One region of the Megasphaera sp. SC8-1 genome, then DNA from elsewhere that is predicted to be linked to it. Evidence: riboswitches for the same ligand, from Rfam matches in the RefSeq annotation. Region 1 holds a riboswitch; each other region holds the start of a gene.
What was found. Region 1 has a riboswitch for ZMP and ZTP ahead of NOS26_RS05975 (phosphoribosylaminoimidazolecarboxamide formyltransferase). Riboswitches for the same ligand answer to the same signal wherever they lie in the genome.
Positions count from the first base shown of each region.

Region 1 (5,678 bases):
GACTGCACCTTGAGCGACCTCGACGCGGTCTTCATCACCCATGAACATTCGGACCACGTCAACGGCTTGGCGACGCTTCTCAAGCGGACGGCCATGCCCGTCTATACGACGGCCGAGACCTGGCAGGCCATGGGCCGGAAAGTAGAAGGCTTCCAGGACCGTTTCGTCCGGCTGACGCGGCGCGTAGGACTGAAAGACATCCAGGTCATCCCCTTTGCCATCTCCCACGATGCGGCCCGGCCCGTCGGTTATACTATCTGCCACGGCGATTCGAAGATTACCTTGGCGACGGACTTAGGCTGTGTCAGCCCCGACGTCGCAGCCGCTGCGGCTTATGCGGATATCCTCATCTTAGAAGCCAATCACGATGAGCAGATGGTCCGCAACGGTCCGTATCCGTATCCGCTCCAGCAGCGCATCCTTGGCCGCTGGGGGCATCTGTCCAACAAGACGGCAGCCGCTTTTCTGGCCGGTCTGCCGACGAAAGGCGTCATGCGGGTCCTCCTGGCCCACCGCAGCGAAAAGAACAATACGCCGTCCCTGGCGCTGCACACGATGCGTACAGTCTTATCCCAGGCCGGCCGGGTCATCGGCCAGGATATCTTATTACGGCTGGCCTGCCAGAAGGGCAGTGTCCGCTTCCAGGAAGGGAGTCATGAACTATGATGCAACGCAAACATATCATCACGGCAGCTGCTGCCGTCGTCCTCATCGCTGTCGGCGTCTTCGGCGGCTTCAAGATCCACGATGCCTTTTTTACGCCGAGCGGCACTTATAACGGAACCGTGAACCAGCTCCAGGAACCGTCGAAATCGGATTCCATCTCGGATGCCCGAAATACGGCTGTCGTCCAGGCTGCCAAGAAGGTCAGCCCGGCCGTCGTCGGCATTACGACTAAAGTCTATAACCGCGATATGTTCAACCGGAAAGTCCTGGTCGGTGAAGGCGTCGGTTCCGGCGTCATCTTCGACAAGGCCGGCTATATCGTAACCAATAACCACGTCGTCGGTACGGCCAAGACGGTCATCGTCTCCCTGGCCGATGGCCAGAGTACGGAAGGGACCGTCGTCGGCCGCGATGAAAAGACGGACTTAGCCGTCGTCAAGATCAAGATGGACAACCTGCCCGTCGCTGAATTTGGCGACAGCGATTCCCTGCAGGTCGGCGAACCGGCCATTGCCATCGGCAACCCGCTGGGCCTGGAATTTCAGGGGACCGTCACGGTCGGCGTCATCAGCTCTTTGAACCGGACTATCGGTGCCGAAGGGCAGAGCATGAAGCTCATCCAGACTGACGCTGCCATCAATCCGGGCAATTCCGGCGGCGCTCTCGTCGATGCTGACGGCAAGGTCATCGGCATCAACAGCGCCAAGATTTCTAAAGAAGGTGTCGAAGGCCTGGGCTTCGCCATTCCTATCAACGCAGCCCGCCCGATCCTGCAGGACCTCATCCAGAACGGCAAGGTCGTCCGCCCGTACCTCGGCTTATACGGCCTGGACCAGCAGATGGCTGCCCGCTTCGGCATGAGATTGAATGTACCTGGCATTTACGTCTATAAAGTCGCTGCCGGCGGACCTCTGGATCAGGCAGGACTCAGACACGGCGACGTCATCTTGAAACTCGATGGCACCGATGTCAAAGACTTCAGCGCCCTCCAGAGCGTCATGGACAAGCACAATGTCGGCGATTCTGTCAGCCTGGATTATACGCGCAACGGTTCGGACCACGAAGTCACCGTCGTCCTCCAGGAAAGTCCGCAGAATGATTCGTCAGACCAGGGGGATGGGACCAACTGATGAAGTATCACGTCATTACCATCGGCAAGATCAAAGAGAAATACCTCACCGCCGGCATCGACGAGTTTTTGAAGCGCCTGCGCCCGTATGGCCAGGTCGAAGTGACCGTCCTTCCTGAAGAGAAGATGCCTGAGAATCCGTCGCCGGCCCAGAAGGCCCAGGTCCTCGACAAAGAAGGGGAGAAGATGCTGCGCCACGTCCGCCAGGGCTCGCACCTCTTCGCCCTGGATGTACAGGGGAAACTCGTATCCTCTGAAGATCTGGCAGCGTCCTTTGCCAAACTGGCCCTGTACGGCTGCAGTGAAATCTCCTTCATCATCGGCGGCCCCTTCGGCCTGAGCGACCTCGTCCGCCGCAAAGCCGACAACTGCATTTCCTTTGGCCGTATTACCTTGACCCATCAGATGATACGCCTCCTCTTATTGGAACAAATCTACCGGGCCATCAAGATCGACCGGCACGAGCCGTATCACTTATAAAACAAAGCCCCTCCCGTGGAAGTTATGCCTATCCAGGGAGGGGCTTTTTCTTGACATCTCCCGGCTGCGGACGGTATAATAAATCTGAAACATGTGACTGACGGAAGTGGAGTTACCACGGGGAGCATGATTCATACGAGCCGACCGTCTGGGCGAAACGTTCCAGAAGTGTCGGTATTTTTTTATTTTTGCTTAACTATTCAGGAGGAATCACCATGAAAGAACTGCAATTAAAATACGGCTGCAACCCCAATCAGTCGTCGGCCCGGGTTTATATGAAAGACGGCAGCGACCTGCCCTTTACGGTCCTCAACGGCCGCCCCGGTTATATTAATTTGCTCGACGCCTTCAACAGCTATCAGCTGGTCAAAGAATTGAAAGAAGCAACGGGCCTTCCGGCTGCGGCTTCCTTCAAGCACGTCAGCCCGGCTGGGGCCGCCGTCGCCACGGAAATGAGTGATACCCTGAAAAAAATATACTGGGTCGACGATTTGAAATTGTCACCCCTGGCTTCGGCTTATGCTTGTGCCCGCGGTGCCGACCGCATGAGCTCTTATGGTGATTTCGTCGCCTTGTCCGACGTCTGCGACGTTGAAACGGCAACGCTCCTCAAACGGGAAGTTTCGGACGGCGTCATCGCTCCGGGCTACAGCGACGAAGCCCTGGCCATTTTGAAGACCAAGAAGAAGGGGAACTACTGCGTCCTCCAGATTAACCCGGACTACAAGCCGCGCTTAATCGAATCGAAGGAAGTCTACGGCGTCACTTTTGAACAAGAACGCAACGAAGCCAAGATCACGACGGACCTCTTTAAGAATATCCCGACGAAAAACAAGGATATCCCCGCCGATGCCCAGCGCGATTTGATGATCGCCCTCATCACCCTGAAATACACTCAGTCCAACTCGGTCTGCTACGTCAAAGACGGCATGACCATCGGCGTCGGCGCCGGTCAGCAGTCCCGCGTCCACTGCACGCGCCTGGCTGGTAACAAAGCCGATATCTGGTGGCTCCGCCAGAATCCGAAAGTCCTGAATCTGCCTTTCCGCGACGATGTCCGCCGCCCGAACCGCGACAACGCTATCGACGTCTACATCTCCGATGATTACGAAGATGTCCTGGCCGACGGCATCTGGCAGGATCTGTTCACGGAAAAACCGGAACCGCTCACACGGGAAGAAAAGAAAGCCTGGATTGCCCAGCTCCACGGCGTCGCCTTGGGCAGTGATGCTTTCTTCCCCTTTGGTGACAACATCGAACGGGCTCATCGCAGCGGTGTCGACTACATCGCCCAGGCCGGCGGCTCCATCCGCGATGACAATGTCATCGAAACGTGCGATAAATACAACATCGCCATGGCCATGACCGGCCTGCGCCTGTTCCATCATTAAGCATATCCCCCTTTCTGTCGGGAAAGGTCGTTTTCTTTTATATTCAATGTTTGGGGTTTGATGTTTGAAGTTTGATGTAATGGCTTTTAAATTTAAAATCATTTGCTAACTGCTAACCCCTAACTGCTAACTGCTTAAAAGGAGCTGTCGCGATGCGACGGCTCCTTTTTCCACCAATTCCAGGAGGGCCGCCCTTTGGGACGGCCCCTACGAGCCACGAACTACGAGCCACGAACCACGAAACAAGAGGTGATATCATGAAAACCTATACATCTGTCTGCCCTTATGACTGCCCCGATGCCTGCGGGCTTGTCGTTTCTGTCGACGACGGCCGCGTCGTGTCCGTCGCCGGCGATGGGGCCCATCCTTTTACGCGCGGGACGTTGTGCCCGAAGATGGCCCATTATGAACGGACCGTCCATTCGCCGCGCCGTCTGACGATGCCTTTGAAGCGGACCGGGCCCAAGGGAAGCGGCCAGTTTGCACCTATTTCCTGGGACCAAGCCCTGGCGGAGATTGCTGAAAGGTGGAAGGCGATTATTGCCGATTGTGGTGCCGAAGCCATCCTGCCTTATTCCTATGCCGGCACCATGGGCATTGTCCAGCATGATGTTCTGCACGGACTGTTTTACCGTCTGGGCGCTTCGGAACTGGACCGGACCATCTGCGCTCCGGCCAAAGGGCAGGGATTCAAGGATGTCATGGGCAGCACCATGCCGACGGCACCGCAGGAAGCTCAGGACAGCGACTGCATCTTCCTCTGGAGTCTCCACATGGTGGCGACGAATATCCATTTCCGCCACGATGTCGAAACGGCCCGGCGCAAAGGGGCCGTCGTCTGGTGTATTGATACGTACCGCCATAAGACGGCTGATTTAGCCGACCATTTCGTCGCCGTCCGCCCGGGGACCGATGGAGCCCTGGTCCTGGGCATGATGCATGTCCTCGACCGCGATGGACTGGCCGATGAAGCCTTTCTGGCGGCAAACGTCCTCGGCTGGGACGAACTGAAAGTTCAGGTCCTCCCCAAGTATACGCCGGAAGCCGTGCAGGCTATCACCGGCGTACCGGCTGCGACTGTCGTCGCCTTGGCCCAGGCCTACGGACAGGCCCGGGCGCCTTTCATCCGCCTCGGCAGCGGCCAGTCGCGCTATCGCAACGGCGCCATGACGACACGCCTCATCACCTGTCTGCCTGCCGTCGTCGGCGCCTGGGGCAAGAAAGGGGCCGGCCTGTTGACGTCGGCATCGGCGTCGAAAGCCTATGATAAAGAAATCGTCACCCATTCCGATTGGAAACAGCCAGGCAAGCGCATCGTCAACATGTGCTGCCTCGGCCAGGCCTTGACGGAAGATGATAGCATCCGCAGTCTCTTCGTCTATTCGTCGAACCCGGCCTGCACGGCGCCGGACCAGAACCAGGTCCTGAAAGGACTTTGCCGGGACGATTTATTCACCGTCGTCCATGAACGCTTCATGACCGATACGGCCCGCTATGCCGACCTCGTCCTGCCGGCGACGACGTCCCTGGAGCACGACGATGCTTATTATTCTTATGGCAACTATACGATTCAGTGCGGCTATGCGGCCATTCCGCCAGTCGGCCAGAGCCGCTCCAACTGGCGCATCGCCTGTGACCTGGCCCATGCCCTGGGAATCAAGGATGAGTTCTATAATCGCTCGGAAAGGGACCTCGTCGAAGCCCTGGCTGCATCGACGACGAAATGGCCCCTTCCGGTAGACCGGCAGCGGCTGCTCCAGGGATTGCCGACGCCGCTGCCCCTGCCGGACGATTATCAGACCCGCTTTGGAACGCCATCAGGGAAAATCGAAATCCGCAACGAAGCCCTGGCCCAGCCTTTGCCCGACTATATGCCTTTGGCTGAAGATGACGGCACCCTGGCTTTCGTCAACGGCCCGGATATGCGCATCCTCGATTCGTCCTTCAATGAACGGGACGAGCTGACGGCCGGCCACATCATGGACCTCTTCGTCCATCCCGATGATGCAGCC
Region 1 is NZ_JANFQH010000020.1:42,949-48,626, forward strand. Features, by position in the region: gene NOS26_RS05960 (MBL fold metallo-hydrolase) at 1-666, shown strand, start outside; gene NOS26_RS05965 (S1C family serine protease) at 663-1,796, shown strand; gene rlmH (23S rRNA (pseudouridine(1915)-N(3))-methyltransferase RlmH) at 1,796-2,275, shown strand; ZMP/ZTP riboswitch at 2,359-2,436, shown strand; gene NOS26_RS05975 (phosphoribosylaminoimidazolecarboxamide formyltransferase) at 2,491-3,666, shown strand; gene NOS26_RS05980 (molybdopterin-dependent oxidoreductase) at 3,924-5,678, shown strand, end outside.

Region 2 (5,678 bases), on a different contig from region 1:
TACGTGAATTAGGGGGCGAAGGCTGATGGCAATGGCAACACGTGATGCTTACGGGCATCTCTTAGAAACGGAATTGTATAAAAATCCCAAGATCGTCGTCCTCGACGCCGACCTGGGCTCGTCGACGCGGTCCATCGCTTTTAAGGAGGTCGCGCCGGAACGCTACTTCGACATGGGCATTTCCGAACAGGATATGATGGGGACGGCTGCCGGCTTTGCCGCTTGCGGCAAGATTCCCCTGGCCAGCACCTTTGCCGTCTTCGGTACAGGCCGGGCGTTTGAACAGATTCGCAACTCCATCTGCCTGCCGCGGCTCAATGTCAAAATCTGTGCCACTCATGCCGGTCTCAGTGTCGGCGAAGACGGGGCGACGCACCAGTCCGTCGAAGACCTGGCTCTCATGCGCAGCCTGCCCAATATGACCGTCGTCTGTCCGGCCGATGCGGCGGAAACGGAAGCCGTCATCCGGGCTGCCATTGCCCACGACGGGCCGGTCTACGTGCGCATGGGCCGGGCCAAAGTCGATGACGTCTACCAGGGCAGCTGTCCTTTCCAGTGGGGGAAGGGGACGGTCCTGCGCGAAGGCCGGGATGTGACCATCATCGCCACGGGCCTCATGGTCCAGCAGGCCCTGATTGCGGCGGACACCCTGGCAGCCCAGGGAAAACAGGCCATGGTCATCGATATGGCAGCCATCAAGCCCCTGGACGAAGACCTGGTCGTCGCTGCGGCCAAACAGACGGGTTTCGTCGTCACAGCTGAAGAACACAGCGTCATCGGCGGCCTGGGAAGTGCCGTGGCAGAAACCTTGTCGCGCCGCCATCCGACCCGCCAGGCCTATGTCGGCATCGATGATTGTTTCGGCGAATCGGGCAAGGCCGGAGAACTCTTGCAGAAATACGGCCTTACGGCAGAGGCCATCGTCAAGGCTTGCCTTTTGGCCTGATTTTCAGTATGATAAAAAGCGGCGGACCTCGGTGCGCTAAATTGAAGAAAGGAAACATGAATACATGATTTCTACAGAAGCAATGATGAAATTACAGAATGGCAGTGATGTCCGCGGCGTCGCCGTTGCCGGCGTCCCCGGTGAAGACGTCACGTTGGTACCGGAAGCGGTCAACCGCATTGCCGCTGGCTTTGCCAAGTTTTTGGCGAAGAAGCTGAATAAACAGGTGAGTGACTTGCACATTGCCGTCGGCCACGATTCCCGTGTATCGGCAGCTATGATGAAAGAAGCCGTCTTCGGCGGCCTCCTCGGTCAAGGCGTCCACGTCACGGACTGCGGCCTGGCTTCGACACCGGCTATGTTCATGTCCATCATTTTTGAAGATACTCACATGGATGGCTCCATCATGATTACGGCCAGCCATTTGCCGTATAACCGCAACGGATTGAAATTCTTTACCGTCGACGGCGGTCTGGAAAAGAGCGAGGTCACGGAAGTCCTGAGCCTGGCTTCCCAGTCGTCGGCAATGGCTGTCTCGTCGGCTGCCATTGCCTCGCTGGACCTGATCGACCTCTATTCGCTGCATCTGCGCCGCAAGATCTGCGCCGGCCTCTGTGCCGGGATGTACGACCGTCCTTTGGAAGGGATGCACATCGTCGTCGATGCCGGCAACGGCAGCGGCGGATTCTTTGCCACCAAGGTCCTTTCTGAACTCGGCGCCGATACGACGGGCAGCCAGTTCCTCGAACCGGATGGCATGTTCCCGAACCATATCCCTAACCCGGAAAATGCCGACGCCATGGCGTCGATCCGCCAGGCCGTCCTCGACAACAAAGCCGACCTGGGCCTCATCTTCGACACCGACGTCGACCGCATGAGCGCCGTCCTGCCCGATGGGAAAGAAATCAACCGCAATGCCCTCATCGCTATGATGGCCGCTATCCTGGCGCCCGATTATCCTGGCAGCACCATCGTCACCGACTCGGTCACGTCGGATGAACTGACGACGTTCCTCCAGGATGAACTCCACTTGGTCCATCACCGCTACATGCGGGGCTATAAAAATGTCATCGACGAATGTATCCGCCTCAACGAGGCCGGCACGGTCTCGCCGCTGGCTATCGAAACGTCGGGCCACGGTGCGCTGAGCGAAAACTACTACCTCGACGACGGTGCCTACCTGGCGGTCAAACTGCTCATCGCTGCGGCGAAAGCCAAGAAAGAAGGCAACCAGCTCGGCGACCTCATCGCCAAACTGGGCCATCCGGCAGAAGGCGTCGAATTTCGCCTGAAAATCACTGGCACTGATGGTGTCCAGGCCTATGGGGCTGACGTGCTCAAACAGTTCGAAGACCGGGCCGCTGCAGCCGGCATTTCCATCGCCAAGCCGTCCTATGAAGGCGTGCGCCTCGTATTCCCCAACGGCTGGGCCCTGTTGCGCATGTCCCTCCACGACCCGAACATGCCGCTGAATATCGAAAGCAGGGAAAAAGGCGGCTGCCAGCAGATCGCCAGCCAGGTGAAAGGCCTGCTTACGGGCTTTGAACACCTCGATACCAGCGTAATCCAGTAAGACGTAACGAAAAGAACCCTTGACCCAAGGGTTCTTTTTTTGTATAATAAGGCCATAATCATGTGACTGACGGAAGTGGAGTTACCACGGGGAGCATGATTTCTTGAAGCCGACCGTCTGGGCAAACTTCCAGCGGAGCGGCCTTTTTTTATGCAGAGAACAGGAGTGACAACTACTATGGCAAAGGTATTGAGCGATATCGAAATTGCACAGCAGACGAAATTGGAACCGATTACGGCCATTGCAAACCAAGTCGGCCTCACCGATGATGACTTGGAACTCTACGGAAAATATAAAGCAAAGATTTCTTTTGACGCCATCAAACGCCTCTCGAAGAACGAAGATGGGAAACTGGTCCTGGTCACGGCCATTACGCCGACGCCGGCCGGTGAAGGCAAGACCTTGACGACCATCGGCCTGGCCCAGGCCCTGAACTACATGGGTCATAAAGCCGTCGTCGCCCTGCGCGAACCGTCCCTGGGACCGGTCTTCGGCATCAAAGGCGGTGCTGCCGGCGGTGGTTACTCCCAGGTCCTGCCGATGGAAGACATCAACCTGCATTTTACCGGCGACATGCATGCCATTACGGCTGCCAACAACCTCTTGGCCGCAGCCATCGATAATCACGTCCACCAGGGCAATGCCCTGCGCATCGACGTGCGCCGCGTCATCTGGAAGCGCGTCATGGACATGAACGACCGGGCCCTGCGCAACATCGTCGTCGGCATGGGCGGCAAAGTCTGCGGTTTCCCGCGGGAAGACCACTTCATGATTACTGTCGCATCGGAAATCATGGCAGCCCTCTGCCTGGCCAGCGACCTCATGGACCTCAAGAAACGCATGGGCGACATCACCGTAGCCTATGACCTGGACGGCAATCTGGTCACGGCCCGCCAGCTCGGCGTCGAAGGGGCTATGGCTATCCTCATGAAGGATGCCATCAAACCGAACCTGGTCCAGACCATCGAACACACACCGGCCCTGGTCCACGGCGGTCCTTTCGCCAACATCGCCCACGGCTGCAACTCCGTCGTCGCCACCAAGCTGGCCATGAAGATGGGGGACATCGCTGTTACGGAAGCCGGTTTCGGTGCCGACTTGGGGGCCGAAAAGTTCATGGACATCAAGTGCCGTTTCGCCGGCATCAAACCGGATGCTGTCGTCATCGTCGCTACGGTCCGCGCCTTGAAGATGCACGGCGGCGTCGACAAGAAGAACTTGCAGGAAGAAAATGTCGAAGCCTTGAAGAAGGGCTTTGCCAACCTGGCAAAACATATCGAAAATATGCGCCTCTTCGACGTCCCTGTCGTCGTAGGCATCAATAAATTCATCAGCGACACCGATGAAGAAATCGCAACGCTCCGTAAACTCTGCGAAGACTATGGTGTCGAAGTCGCCCTCAACAACTGCTGGGCCGAAGGCGGCAAAGGCGGCGTCGAAATGGGCGAAAAAGTCCTGAAACTGCTGCAACAGCCCAAGACGCCGTACAAACCGCTGTACGACGTCAACGATTCCATTCCCAAGAAGATGGAAACTATCGTCAAGAAAGTCTACGGCGGCGACGGCGTCATCTTCGAAGGCAACGCCCAGAAACAGATCAAAGAATTGGAAGCTTTTGGCCTCGACAAAATGCCGATTTGTGTGGCCAAGACGCAGTACTCCCTGTCCGATAACCCGGCGCTCCTCGGTGCGCCCAAGGGCTTCAAGGTCACGGTCAAGGACGTCCGCGTCTGCACCGGTGCCGGCTTCATCGTCTGCCAGACGAGCAACATCATGACCATGCCGGGGCTGCCGAAAGTACCGGCTGCCAACCGCATGGACATCGACGAAAACGGCGTCATTACGGGATTGTTCTAAGATGGATTTTACACAATTCCAATCCATGCCCCTGGACGGGCTCCTGGAAGTCACGGCTTCTAAGGAACCCGTTCCCGGTGGCGGCGGCATCGCCGCCATGACGGCGGCATCGGCAGCCGCTCTCGTAGAAATGGTCGCCAACCTGACCATCGGCAAGAAAGGTTATGGCGAAATCGAGAAACTCATGGTTTCCATTCGCGACAAGGCCCATGGCCTGCGCCAGCGGTACCTCGACGGCATCGCCGAAGACGCCGCCGCTTTTGACAGCGTCATCCGCGCTGTCCGCCTGCCCAAGGACACACCGGACCGGGCGGCCACGGTCCAGCAGGCCTTCAAGGATGCGGCCATATCGCCGTTTGAATTGGGGAAGGACATCTTTGTCCTCCTCCAGCTGGCAGAACAAGTCGTCCGCTACGGTAACGCCTGGGTCATCACCGATGGCGTCATCGCCACCATGAATGCCAGGGCCGCCATGCGCTCGGCTTTCTACAGCGTCCGCATCAATTTGAAATCCATCAAAGACGAAACCTTCGTGAAGCAGATGATCAACGAAATCCGCGAAATCGAAGAAAAAGCGGCCATCGTCGAACAAAACGTAGAATACGAATACCGGAAGCGGTGAAAAAAAGCTTGTCGCACGTGCGACAAGCTTTTTTTGTGGCTAGCAGTTACAAACTCCATACTACAAACTATGAAGTAAAAGACAAGCATTCATTTCCATCGCTTGCGATACCGTAGGGGACGCCCAAAGGGCGTCCCGCTGTGAATCGTGGGTATGACCATTCTGGGATATGGGGCTTTTTTTCACGCATCACCCGTCATGCATTACGTGTGCACCATCGTTTCAGGCGGGCCGCCTTACCAGGTCGGCCCCTACGAATCCAGGGAACCCGGGTCGGATAGGAAGCCGCTTATTCCCCACAAGCCACGAGCCACATCTTGTTATCTTCTCCTGGATACCGTATAATAGAAATATTAACGAAAGGAGAATTCTATGTTCGATTTTAATATACTTTCTATTATCGCCGGCCTTCCGGGCCTGCTCATTGCCATGGTCGTCCATGAATACGCTCATGCCCAGGTAGCGGACTGGATGGGCGATGATACGCCGCGTATGACTGGGAGGCTGACGTTGAATCCCGTTGCCCATATCGATCCGGTCGGGCTGATCATGCTCCTCGTGGCGCAGTTCGGCTGGGCCAAGCCGGTCATGATCAATCCGGGGAACTTCCGCAACTGGCGGAAAGGGGAAATCTGTGTATCCCTGGCCGGGCCCATGTCCAATCTCCTCATGGCCTTCCT
Region 2 is NZ_JANFQH010000031.1:160,540-166,217, forward strand. Features, by position in the region: gene NOS26_RS09820 (transketolase) at 1-26, shown strand, start outside; gene NOS26_RS09825 (transketolase family protein) at 26-946, shown strand; gene NOS26_RS09830 (phosphoglucomutase) at 1,011-2,519, shown strand; ZMP/ZTP riboswitch at 2,572-2,649, shown strand; gene NOS26_RS09835 (formate--tetrahydrofolate ligase) at 2,697-4,376, shown strand; gene NOS26_RS09840 (cyclodeaminase/cyclohydrolase family protein) at 4,378-4,998, shown strand; gene NOS26_RS09845 (site-2 protease family protein) at 5,371-5,678, shown strand, end outside.
Region 2: linked by a shared signal. The riboswitch ahead of NOS26_RS09835 (formate--tetrahydrofolate ligase) and the one ahead of NOS26_RS05975 (phosphoribosylaminoimidazolecarboxamide formyltransferase) in region 1 are both predicted to bind ZMP and ZTP.

Region 3 (5,678 bases), on a different contig from region 1:
ATGATTTTAAATTTAAAAGCCATTACATCAAACTTCAAACATCAAACCCCAAACATTGAATATAAAAGAAAACGACCTTTCCCGACAGAAAGGGGGATATGCTTAATGATGGAACAGGCGCAGGCCGGTCATGGCCATGGCGATGTTGTATTTATCGCACGTTTCGATGACATTGTCATCGCGGATGGAGCCGCCGGCCTGGGCGATGTAGTCGACACCGCTGCGATGAGCCCGTTCGATGTTGTCACCAAAGGGGAAGAAAGCATCACTGCCCAAGGCGACGCCGTGGAGCTGGGCAATCCAGGCTTTCTTTTCTTCCCGTGTGAGCGGTTCCGGTTTTTCCGTGAACAGATCCTGCCAGATGCCGTCGGCCAGGACATCTTCGTAATCATCGGAGATGTAGACGTCGATAGCGTTGTCGCGGTTCGGGCGGCGGACATCGTCGCGGAAAGGCAGATTCAGGACTTTCGGATTCTGGCGGAGCCACCAGATATCGGCTTTGTTACCAGCCAGGCGCGTGCAGTGGACGCGGGACTGCTGACCGGCGCCGACGCCGATGGTCATGCCGTCTTTGACGTAGCAGACCGAGTTGGACTGAGTGTATTTCAGGGTGATGAGGGCGATCATCAAATCGCGCTGGGCATCGGCGGGGATATCCTTGTTTTTCGTCGGGATATTCTTAAAGAGGTCCGTCGTGATCTTGGCTTCGTTGCGTTCTTGTTCAAAAGTGACGCCGTAGACTTCCTTCGATTCGATTAAGCGCGGCTTGTAGTCCGGGTTAATCTGGAGGACGCAGTAGTTCCCCTTCTTCTTGGTCTTCAAAATGGCCAGGGCTTCGTCGCTGTAGCCCGGAGCGATGACGCCGTCCGAAACTTCCCGTTTGAGGAGCGTTGCCGTTTCAACGTCGCAGACGTCGGACAAGGCGACGAAATCACCATAAGAGCTCATGCGGTCGGCACCGCGGGCACAAGCATAAGCCGAAGCCAGGGGTGACAATTTCAAATCGTCGACCCAGTATATTTTTTTCAGGGTATCACTCATTTCCGTGGCGACGGCGGCCCCAGCCGGGCTGACGTGCTTGAAGGAAGCCGCAGCCGGAAGGCCCGTTGCTTCTTTCAATTCTTTGACCAGCTGATAGCTGTTGAAGGCGTCGAGCAAATTAATATAACCGGGGCGGCCGTTGAGGACCGTAAAGGGCAGGTCGCTGCCGTCTTTCATATAAACCCGGGCCGACGACTGATTGGGGTTGCAGCCGTATTTTAATTGCAGTTCTTTCATGGTGATTCCTCCTGAATAGTTAAGCAAAAATAAAAAAATACCGACACTTCTGGAACGTTTCGCCCAGACGGTCGGCTCGTATGAATCATGCTCCCCGTGGTAACTCCACTTCCGTCAGTCACATGTTTCAGATTTATTATACCGTCCGCAGCCGGGAGATGTCAAGAAAAAGCCCCTCCCTGGATAGGCATAACTTCCACGGGAGGGGCTTTGTTTTATAAGTGATACGGCTCGTGCCGGTCGATCTTGATGGCCCGGTAGATTTGTTCCAATAAGAGGAGGCGTATCATCTGATGGGTCAAGGTAATACGGCCAAAGGAAATGCAGTTGTCGGCTTTGCGGCGGACGAGGTCGCTCAGGCCGAAGGGGCCGCCGATGATGAAGGAGATTTCACTGCAGCCGTACAGGGCCAGTTTGGCAAAGGACGCTGCCAGATCTTCAGAGGATACGAGTTTCCCCTGTACATCCAGGGCGAAGAGGTGCGAGCCCTGGCGGACGTGGCGCAGCATCTTCTCCCCTTCTTTGTCGAGGACCTGGGCCTTCTGGGCCGGCGACGGATTCTCAGGCATCTTCTCTTCAGGAAGGACGGTCACTTCGACCTGGCCATACGGGCGCAGGCGCTTCAAAAACTCGTCGATGCCGGCGGTGAGGTATTTCTCTTTGATCTTGCCGATGGTAATGACGTGATACTTCATCAGTTGGTCCCATCCCCCTGGTCTGACGAATCATTCTGCGGACTTTCCTGGAGGACGACGGTGACTTCGTGGTCCGAACCGTTGCGCGTATAATCCAGGCTGACAGAATCGCCGACATTGTGCTTGTCCATGACGCTCTGGAGGGCGCTGAAGTCTTTGACATCGGTGCCATCGAGTTTCAAGATGACGTCGCCGTGTCTGAGTCCTGCCTGATCCAGAGGTCCGCCGGCAGCGACTTTATAGACGTAAATGCCAGGTACATTCAATCTCATGCCGAAGCGGGCAGCCATCTGCTGGTCCAGGCCGTATAAGCCGAGGTACGGGCGGACGACCTTGCCGTTCTGGATGAGGTCCTGCAGGATCGGGCGGGCTGCGTTGATAGGAATGGCGAAGCCCAGGCCTTCGACACCTTCTTTAGAAATCTTGGCGCTGTTGATGCCGATGACCTTGCCGTCAGCATCGACGAGAGCGCCGCCGGAATTGCCCGGATTGATGGCAGCGTCAGTCTGGATGAGCTTCATGCTCTGCCCTTCGGCACCGATAGTCCGGTTCAAAGAGCTGATGACGCCGACCGTGACGGTCCCCTGAAATTCCAGGCCCAGCGGGTTGCCGATGGCAATGGCCGGTTCGCCGACCTGCAGGGAATCGCTGTCGCCAAATTCAGCGACGGGCAGGTTGTCCATCTTGATCTTGACGACGGCTAAGTCCGTCTTTTCATCGCGGCCGACGACGGTCCCTTCCGTACTCTGGCCATCGGCCAGGGAGACGATGACCGTCTTGGCCGTACCGACGACGTGGTTATTGGTTACGATATAGCCGGCCTTGTCGAAGATGACGCCGGAACCGACGCCTTCACCGACCAGGACTTTCCGGTTGAACATATCGCGGTTATAGACTTTAGTCGTAATGCCGACGACGGCCGGGCTGACCTTCTTGGCAGCCTGGACGACAGCCGTATTTCGGGCATCCGAGATGGAATCCGATTTCGACGGTTCCTGGAGCTGGTTCACGGTTCCGTTATAAGTGCCGCTCGGCGTAAAAAAGGCATCGTGGATCTTGAAGCCGCCGAAGACGCCGACAGCGATGAGGACGACGGCAGCAGCTGCCGTGATGATATGTTTGCGTTGCATCATAGTTCATGACTCCCTTCCTGGAAGCGGACACTGCCCTTCTGGCAGGCCAGCCGTAATAAGATATCCTGGCCGATGACCCGGCCGGCCTGGGATAAGACTGTACGCATCGTGTGCAGCGCCAGGGACGGCGTATTGTTCTTTTCGCTGCGGTGGGCCAGGAGGACCCGCATGACGCCTTTCGTCGGCAGACCGGCCAGAAAAGCGGCTGCCGTCTTGTTGGACAGATGCCCCCAGCGGCCAAGGATGCGCTGCTGGAGCGGATACGGATACGGACCGTTGCGGACCATCTGCTCATCGTGATTGGCTTCTAAGATGAGGATATCCGCATAAGCCGCAGCGGCTGCGACGTCGGGGCTGACACAGCCTAAGTCCGTCGCCAAGGTAATCTTCGAATCGCCGTGGCAGATAGTATAACCGACGGGCCGGGCCGCATCGTGGGAGATGGCAAAGGGGATGACCTGGATGTCTTTCAGTCCTACGCGCCGCGTCAGCCGGACGAAACGGTCCTGGAAGCCTTCTACTTTCCGGCCCATGGCCTGCCAGGTCTCGGCCGTCGTATAGACGGGCATGGCCGTCCGCTTGAGAAGCGTCGCCAAGCCGTTGACGTGGTCCGAATGTTCATGGGTGATGAAGACCGCGTCGAGGTCGCTCAAGGTGCAGTCATAGCGCTTCAATCCCTGTTCGATACGGCGACAGCTGATGCCGGCGTCGATGAGGATATTCGTCTTCCCACAACGGATATAGGCCGCATTGCCCTTGCTGCCGCTGGCCAGCATACTGACCAGGCAGTCGCCTGACCGGGCTTCGCCGCCGAGATTGGGAATCGCATCAGCCGCTGCTGGCGGTGCCGCAACAGGTACCTTGCATCCGGCCTGCTGACGGGCTGCCTGAATCGACAGGGCCATCGCCTGGAGCTGCCTTTCACTTTCCGTCATGGTCTCCCCTCCTTCTGTTGAAAAAAAAACCATCGTTCCGGAATAATCCAAACGATGGTCTGTGTGGTGGGCCTAGGTGGACTCGAACCACCGACCTCACGCTTATCAGGCGTGCGCTCTAACCAGCTGAGCTATAGGCCCATGTCATGGGACTTGCTTAGTATAACATATCGCAGAAAATTGTCAAGTGAAAAAATTGGTGGGCCTAGGTGGACTTGAACCACCGACCTCACGCTTATCAGGCGTGCGCTCTAACCAGCTGAGCTATAGGCCCATTTCCTAACGACTTGTTTAGTATACCACAGATACAGGACGTGTCAAGGAAATTCTTCCAATTTCTTACACTTTTTTATTGATACTGTTCCATCAATTTCTTAAAGGCAGCAAAAGACCGTTTGATCATATCCGGATCGACGCAATACGATACGCGGACGTAGCCAGGGCAGCCAAAGCTGTCGGCCGGGACGATGAGCAGGTTCAGTTTCTTGGCCTTATCGGAGAAAGCCTTGGCATCGGCTTCGGGCGATTTGACGAAGAGGTAGAAAGCACCGCTCGGATAGACGCAGTCGTAGCCCATTTCTTTTAATCCATTATATAAAAGCTTGCGGTTTTCGTCGTAAATATTCATATCGCTGGTCTGGCCCAGGCATTTGAGGACGACGTCCTGGAAGAGATGAGGTGCGCAGACGAAGCCCATGGAACGGCCGGCCCCGCAGACAGCCGTATAGACTTCCTTGGCATCGGCAGCGCAGTCCGGGACCAGGACGTAGCCGATACGTTCGCCAGGCAGGCTCAGGGATTTACTGTAGGAATAGCAGATAATCGTATCTTTATAGAATTTCGGGACATAGAGGATGGGAAGGCCATCGTAAATGATTTCCCGGTACGGTTCATCTGAGATGATATAGATGGCATGACCGATTTCCTGGGATTTCCGCGTCAGCAAAGCGGCCAGTTTTTCATAAGTATCGGCGGAATAGACGACGCCAGACGGGTTGTTCGGCGAATTGATGATGACTGCCCGCGTATGAGGCGTAATGGCCTTTTCCAAGGCATCCAGGGAAATCTGGAAGTGTTCCGTATCCGGCGGCAGGACGACGGATTTGGCATTGGCATTCTGGACGAAGACCGTATATTCCGGGAAGAACGGTGCAATGAGGATGATTTCGTCATCCGGGCTTTCGACGAGGGCTTTGAGGCTGATCGTCAAAGAGGCCGCAGCCCCGCAGGTCATATAGAAATTATCGGCCCGTACCTGGGCGTCATAAGTCTGGTTCATGAAGTCAGCCAGGCCCTGGCGGACAGCCGTATCGCCAGCAGCGGCCGTATAACCGTGGATGGCTGCCGATTCCCGCGTTTCCATGATATCTTCAATGGCTTCTTTGACGCAGGCTGGAGCCGGGACAGTCGGATTGCCGATACTGAAATCAAAGACATTTTCCTTGCCGACGACAGCCGCCTGCTGCTGGCCATAAGCAAAAAGGTCGCGGATGACCGAAGCCTGTGACCCCAGGGCGTACATTTCTTTTGATGCCATAATAACCACTCCTTCTAATATATATTGATTAGTTTGTTATTATTATAACACCAACAGGAAAAGGAAAATAGTCTATGTTATAATAGAAACGATTCATATT
Region 3 is NZ_JANFQH010000023.1:59,033-64,710, reverse strand. Features, by position in the region: gene NOS26_RS06820 (phosphoribosylaminoimidazolecarboxamide formyltransferase) at 103-1,278, opposite strand; ZMP/ZTP riboswitch at 1,333-1,410, opposite strand; gene rlmH (23S rRNA (pseudouridine(1915)-N(3))-methyltransferase RlmH) at 1,494-1,973, opposite strand; gene NOS26_RS06810 (S1C family serine protease) at 1,973-3,106, opposite strand; gene NOS26_RS06805 (MBL fold metallo-hydrolase) at 3,103-4,041, opposite strand; tRNA gene NOS26_RS06800 (tRNA-Ile) at 4,106-4,182, opposite strand; tRNA gene NOS26_RS06795 (tRNA-Ile) at 4,239-4,315, opposite strand; gene NOS26_RS06790 (pyridoxal phosphate-dependent aminotransferase) at 4,391-5,578, opposite strand.
Region 3: linked by a shared signal. The riboswitch ahead of NOS26_RS06820 (phosphoribosylaminoimidazolecarboxamide formyltransferase) and the one ahead of NOS26_RS05975 (phosphoribosylaminoimidazolecarboxamide formyltransferase) in region 1 are both predicted to bind ZMP and ZTP.

Region 4 (5,678 bases), on a different contig from region 1:
GCGATGAAGCCGAGCATCTTGGACGGGATGTGAAGGTTCCCCAGGACGAGGGATACGTTGATGCCCTTGCCGCCGGGATAAATCATTTCCTGTTCGGCGCGGTTGATGTCACCGGCCGTAAAGGTCTTCATGTGGACGACATAGTCTAAGGATGGATTGAACGTAACTGTATAAATCACAGGATATGCACCTCCGTAATCTGCTGATACGGCCGGTAGTCGATGTGCTCTTCGGCCTTTGCCGTAATCAGCGTAACCATTGATAAATCTGCAAAAGTAATGTGCGAAGATAAACCGAATTTACTGGAATCGGCCAGGACGAAGCGGTCCAGGCACTGGCCGACGGCAGCGCGCTTGCAGACAGCTTCTTCATCATCTGGCGTCGTACAGCCGGAATGGGGGGCGATCCCATTGGCTCCGAAGAACCCTTTGGTGAAATGATAGCGGCCGATCATGTCCCGCATTTCGCTGCCGACAATGGCTTCCGTATCGCCTTTGACCCGTCCGGGCAGGATATAGATGCGGCTGCCGCTGCGCCCTAATTTCTGAGCCAGCGGGATGCTGTTGGTCACGAAAGTCGCTTCGGACCCGGCCAGGAAATCGGCCATCTGCTCTGTCGTCGAACCGGCATCGAGATAGACGAAATCATCTTTCTTGATCAGGCTGGCCGCATACTGGGCGATGCGGCGTTTGTCGCTCATATGGATGGAATATTTATCCTGCAGATTTTCCATATCCGCTTCATACGAAGAATCATCGCGCAACGTCGTGGCCCCGCCATGGACGCGGCGCAGACGGCCTTCGCGGTCCAGCGTGAGCAAATCCCGGCGGACCGTCGATTCGGAAATGTTCAGAAAACTTACTAAGTCCTGGACCGAAACGGCACCGCTCGTATTGACAAGACGCATGATTTTTTCATGTCTTTCTTCTGTCAACATCGTATCACTTCCCTTTTATCCTCCTTTGGCCTCATTATACCGTTATATTCAATCAATTTCAATCAAATCCAATCATTATAATCAAAAAGCAATCATTTTCATTCATCTATGCGCCCAGCTCATTAAGTGATTTTATTCACATTTGTAGTAGGGCCGTCCCAAAGGGCGGCCCGTTGTGGGAATCCCGCGAAATGCTGTTCGTCGATATCATTATTCGCCGGCCGCAAAGCCATGCCTCATGGACCAGTTGGGTATATCTTCCATTGTTCACAACGGGACGCCTTAACAGGACGTCCCCTACGCACAAGGCCACAGGCCGTGAATGATTTACCGCTTTCAGCGATGGCGTTCATCGTTCGTCGAAAAAAAGCTGCCGCATAAGCGACAGCTTTTTTCATTGTAGGGGCGACCACGTGGGGCGCCCGCTTCAGGATATGTGAATTTTCCAATCATTTTTCTAGGAGAATCCCCCAATTCCCGAACGGGTCGCCCACGTGGCACCCCTACGATGAACGATTATCCCCGCGCTTCTGCGACCCTGGCGATGCCGTGGCGGGTGCGGTATTTCAGGAAAATCATCAAGGCCAGGGCAGCGACGAAGGCGCCGACGAAGAAGTACAGCGTCACGGCGTAGCTATTGGTATTTTCTTTGATAAGTGACAGGACCAGGGGACCGGCGACGCCGGCAGCCCCCCAGGCCGTGAGGATACGGCCGTGGATGGCGCTGAGGTATTTCGTGCCGAAGAGGTCGCTGAGATAGGCCGGCATGCACGAGAAGCCGCCGCCATAGCAGGAGATGATGAGCAGGACCAGGACCTGGAAGCTAAAGGCGCTGGTAACGCGGGCCAGCTGCCAGAAAGCCAGGATTTCGATAAGGAAGAAGAGGACGTATGTAGCCGAGCGGCCGAGGTAGTCGGATACGGTCGCCCAGGCAATGCGGCCGGCACCGTTCATGAGGCCGATGAGGCCGACCATGGAAGCCGCTGCCAACGGCGACATGCCGACGACGTCCTGGGCCATCGGCGAGGCGACGGACAGCAGGGCGATGCCGCAGGTGATGTTGGTGAAGAAGAGCCACCAGATGGCGTAGAACTGCCAGGTCTTCATGGCCTGGCGGACGGTAAACTGCGGCTGGGCGTCGGCATATTCGACAGTTCCTTCTTTTTCGGCCTTGGCCGGGACGTCACCGGCAGCAGGCGATGCCAGGTAGAGCGACGAAGCCGTCATGATGACCATATAGACGCAGCCGAGGATGATGAAATTGGCGACCAGGCCGAAATGCTGGACCAAGAGCTGCATAGCCGGGCCGGCAATGAGGCTGGCAAAGCCGAAGCCCATGATGGCCAGACCCGTAGCGAAGCCCCGGTTTTCCGGGAACCATTTGACCAGAGTCGATACGGGCGTGATATAGCCCGTTCCCAGGCCGATGCCGCCGATGACGCCGTAAAAGGCGTAGAGCATGGGCAGGCTGTGGGCGTAGAGAGCTGCTGCCGTACCGAACATGGCCGTGACGAAGCAGGTCATCGATAAGAGGCCCGATTTACGGGGCCCGATTTTCTGGACAAAACTGCCCAAAAAGCCGGCCGACAAACCGAGGAACAAGATGGCCAGGGAAAAGGTCCACGTCGTTTCCTTGAGGGTAAATCCCATGGATTCCATAATGGGCTTGGTGAGGACGCTCCAGGCATAGACACTGCCGATACAGAGGTGGAGCCCCATGGCAGACAGGGCGATGAGCCAGCGATTTCGTTTCATTAGACAACACTCCTTGTGAGGAGCCAGGCTGGCGAAAAAAAATACCGGCCGCCTGGCTCAAGAATATGTAGCATACTCTTGCCCAGACGGTCGGCATGAAAGGGTCCGTACAGTTCACGTGGTGACTCCACTTGATTCCGTCAGTCCTGTACGGATCTGCTGATGCGTTTATTATACGAATATGGACAGAGATTGTCAATATCCTTTTTTAGGCGGCCGGCGAAAAGGGAACGTAAGGCTGGCTGGAAACAGCCGGCTTACTTGTCTTAGCCGTATCCGCTTTGGCAGCGGTCTTCACCGTCGTCTTAGCTGCCGTTTTAGCCACTGTCGCAGCCGTTGTCTTTACGGCCGTATCTGCTTTAGCAGGTGCTTTGGCCGCAGCCGTAGAAGCTGCCGCCGTGGCTGCTTCTTTCTTCTGCTGGGAAGCTAATTCAGCAGCCTGGGCCTGTTTTTCCTTGATATCCGACAAGGTCTGGCCTGCCGGTGCCTGGCGCAGGATATAGACGTTTTCTGCCGGTTCGACCGGTTTCAGTACGGAGAAGCCATAGCTCATGAGTTTCTGGGCATCGCCGAAGCGGTCGTCCGAATTCATGATAGAGGCGATGACGGTCCGGCCGTCCTGCGTAGCCGATGCGACCAGACAGGGACCGCCGGCATTGGTCGTACCGGTCTTGATGCCGTTGGCACCGGGGAAGCCGCTGGTCAGGAAATAGTTCGTCGTCGTGCAGTGCTTGGAGCCGCCGTTGATATAGGGCATGTCGTATTCACTGTGGCTGACCATATCGCGAAATTCCGGCAGTTTCATGCCGTAAGCGGCCATCGTCGCCATATCGCGGGCTGTCGAATAGTGGTCGCTGTCCGGCAGGCCATGGGGATTGGCGAAATGAGTATTCGTACAGCCCAGGGCGGCTGCTTTTTCGTTCATCTTGGCGACGAAATCGGCCTGACTCGGCGTAACCGTTTCGGCGACGGCAATGGTGGCATCACAGCCGGATACAGTCATCATACCGGTCATGGCATTGCGCAGGGTGATCTGGTCGCCCGGGTCGATACCCAGGACGGACGCATCGCTTTCGATATCGTAGACATCTTTCGTAATGTTGATAGGCTGATCCAATTTACCCTGTGCCTTGCCCAGTTCGACGCCGAGGATGCAGGTCATGATTTTCGTCGTGCTGCCCGGATAGGCCCGGTCATCGGCATTTTTCGCATAGAGCGTGTCGCCTGTATCGGCATCCATGACATAGGCAGCATGAGCACTGATTTCAGGCGGCTGCGGTGTATCGGCAAAGACAGCAGCCGATACGGTCAGGCAGGCCGCAGCGGCCAGACAGAGGATTTTTTTCAAAGACATAGCGTACACTTCTTTCTCTATAAGGGATTTTTCGCAGCCATCTTTGGCTTGCGGGGATATTTATTGGGGCTTTCCTTTACTTTTTCGATATAGAGGACAGCGCGGACATCGTCCAGGCCCGGCAGGCGGACCGGCCGGACTTCGGCGACTTTGCCGCCCAGGATCTGCAGGGCTTTTTCGCCTTCCGCCAGTTCTTCTTCATACTGGGCCCCTTTGAGGGAAACGAAATAGCCGCCGGTCCGGACGTAAGGCAGGGCCCATTCGGCCAGGATGTTCAGGCGGGCCACGGCCCGGCTGGTGACGATATCGAAGGCACTGCGGTATTCCGGTTTATGGGCCATTTCTTCAGCCCGGCCGTGGAGGAACGAAGCGGTCAGTCCCAAATCACAGACGACCTTTTCCAGGAAAGTCAGCCGCTTCTGCAGGGAATCGAAGAAGGTCACCTTCAGATCCGGCCGGTAAATGAGCAGGGGCAGGCCGGGAAAACCGGCACCGGTCCCCAGATCGAGGACGCTGGCGCCATCTTTGAAATAAGCCGGGTCATAGCAGGACAGGCTGTCGGCCATGTGCTTGATGGCGACGCCTTTCGGATCGGTAATGGCCGTCAGGTTCATGACCTTGTTCGTTTCGACTAAAGCTTCGTCAAAGGTGCAGAACTGTGCCAGCTGGCTTTCTGATACGCTGAGGTCCATGGCCTTCAGGGCCTGTGCTAATTCACTGCGAAACATGATTTTTTTCCTCCCGGCTGTGCTGTTCCAGTACGATGAGCAGGGCCGTGATATCCGCCGGCGAGACGCCGGAGATACGGCTGGCCTGGCCCAGGGACAAGGGCCGGATTTCGTCGAGTTTCTGCCGGGCTTCGGCCGACAGGGTATCGATATCGGCATAGACGATGTCGGCAGGCATCTTCTTCTGTTCCAGGCGGTTCATCTTTTCAACCTGTTCCATCTGACGGCTGATATAGCCTTCGTATTTGATCATGATCTCGATTTCTTCTTCCACATCGGCAGCCAGTTCCGGCAGGTCGAAGACCGTCCGCAAGGCTTCATAATCGACATCATTGCGGCGCAGGAGGTCATAGGCCGTAATAGCCGTGTGAATCGGTGCCGTACCCAGGCGTTCCAGTTTTTCCAGGTTGGCCTTGGACGGCGTGACCGAAATCTCTTTCAAGGCGGCAATGCCCTGTTCGATAGCCTCTTTCTTGGCCGTGAAACGGTCGTACCGTTCCTTCGTGACCAGGCCCAAATCGTAGCCTTTCTGAGTCAGGCGCAGGTCGGCATTATCCTGGCGCAGGATGAGGCGGTATTCGCTGCGGCTGGTCATGATGCGGTACGGTTCATTCGTGCCCTTGGTGACCAAGTCGTCGATGAGGACGCCGATATAGGCTTCAGAACGGGTCAGGATGAACGGATCCTTCCCCTGTATCTTCAAGGCCGCGTTGATGCCGGCCATGAGGCCCTGGGCAGCCGCTTCTTCGTAGCCGCTGGTGCCGTTGGCCTGGCCTGCCGAGAAGAGGCCGGAAATCTTCTTCGTTTCCAGCCATGGTGTGAGCTGTGTCGGATCCAGGCAGTCGTATTCGATGGCGTAACCAGGACGCATGATCTTGACATCTTCCAGGCCCGGAATGGTCCG
Region 4 is NZ_JANFQH010000011.1:81,746-87,423, reverse strand. Features, by position in the region: gene pfkB (1-phosphofructokinase) at 1-179, opposite strand, end outside; gene NOS26_RS04025 (DeoR/GlpR family DNA-binding transcription regulator) at 176-937, opposite strand; gene NOS26_RS04020 (OFA family MFS transporter) at 1,454-2,692, opposite strand; ZMP/ZTP riboswitch at 2,766-2,850, opposite strand; gene NOS26_RS04015 (D-alanyl-D-alanine carboxypeptidase family protein) at 2,901-4,046, opposite strand; gene rsmG (16S rRNA (guanine(527)-N(7))-methyltransferase RsmG) at 4,064-4,774, opposite strand; gene mnmG (tRNA uridine-5-carboxymethylaminomethyl(34) synthesis enzyme MnmG) at 4,761-5,678, opposite strand, start outside.
Region 4: linked by a shared signal. The riboswitch ahead of NOS26_RS04020 (OFA family MFS transporter) and the one ahead of NOS26_RS05975 (phosphoribosylaminoimidazolecarboxamide formyltransferase) in region 1 are both predicted to bind ZMP and ZTP.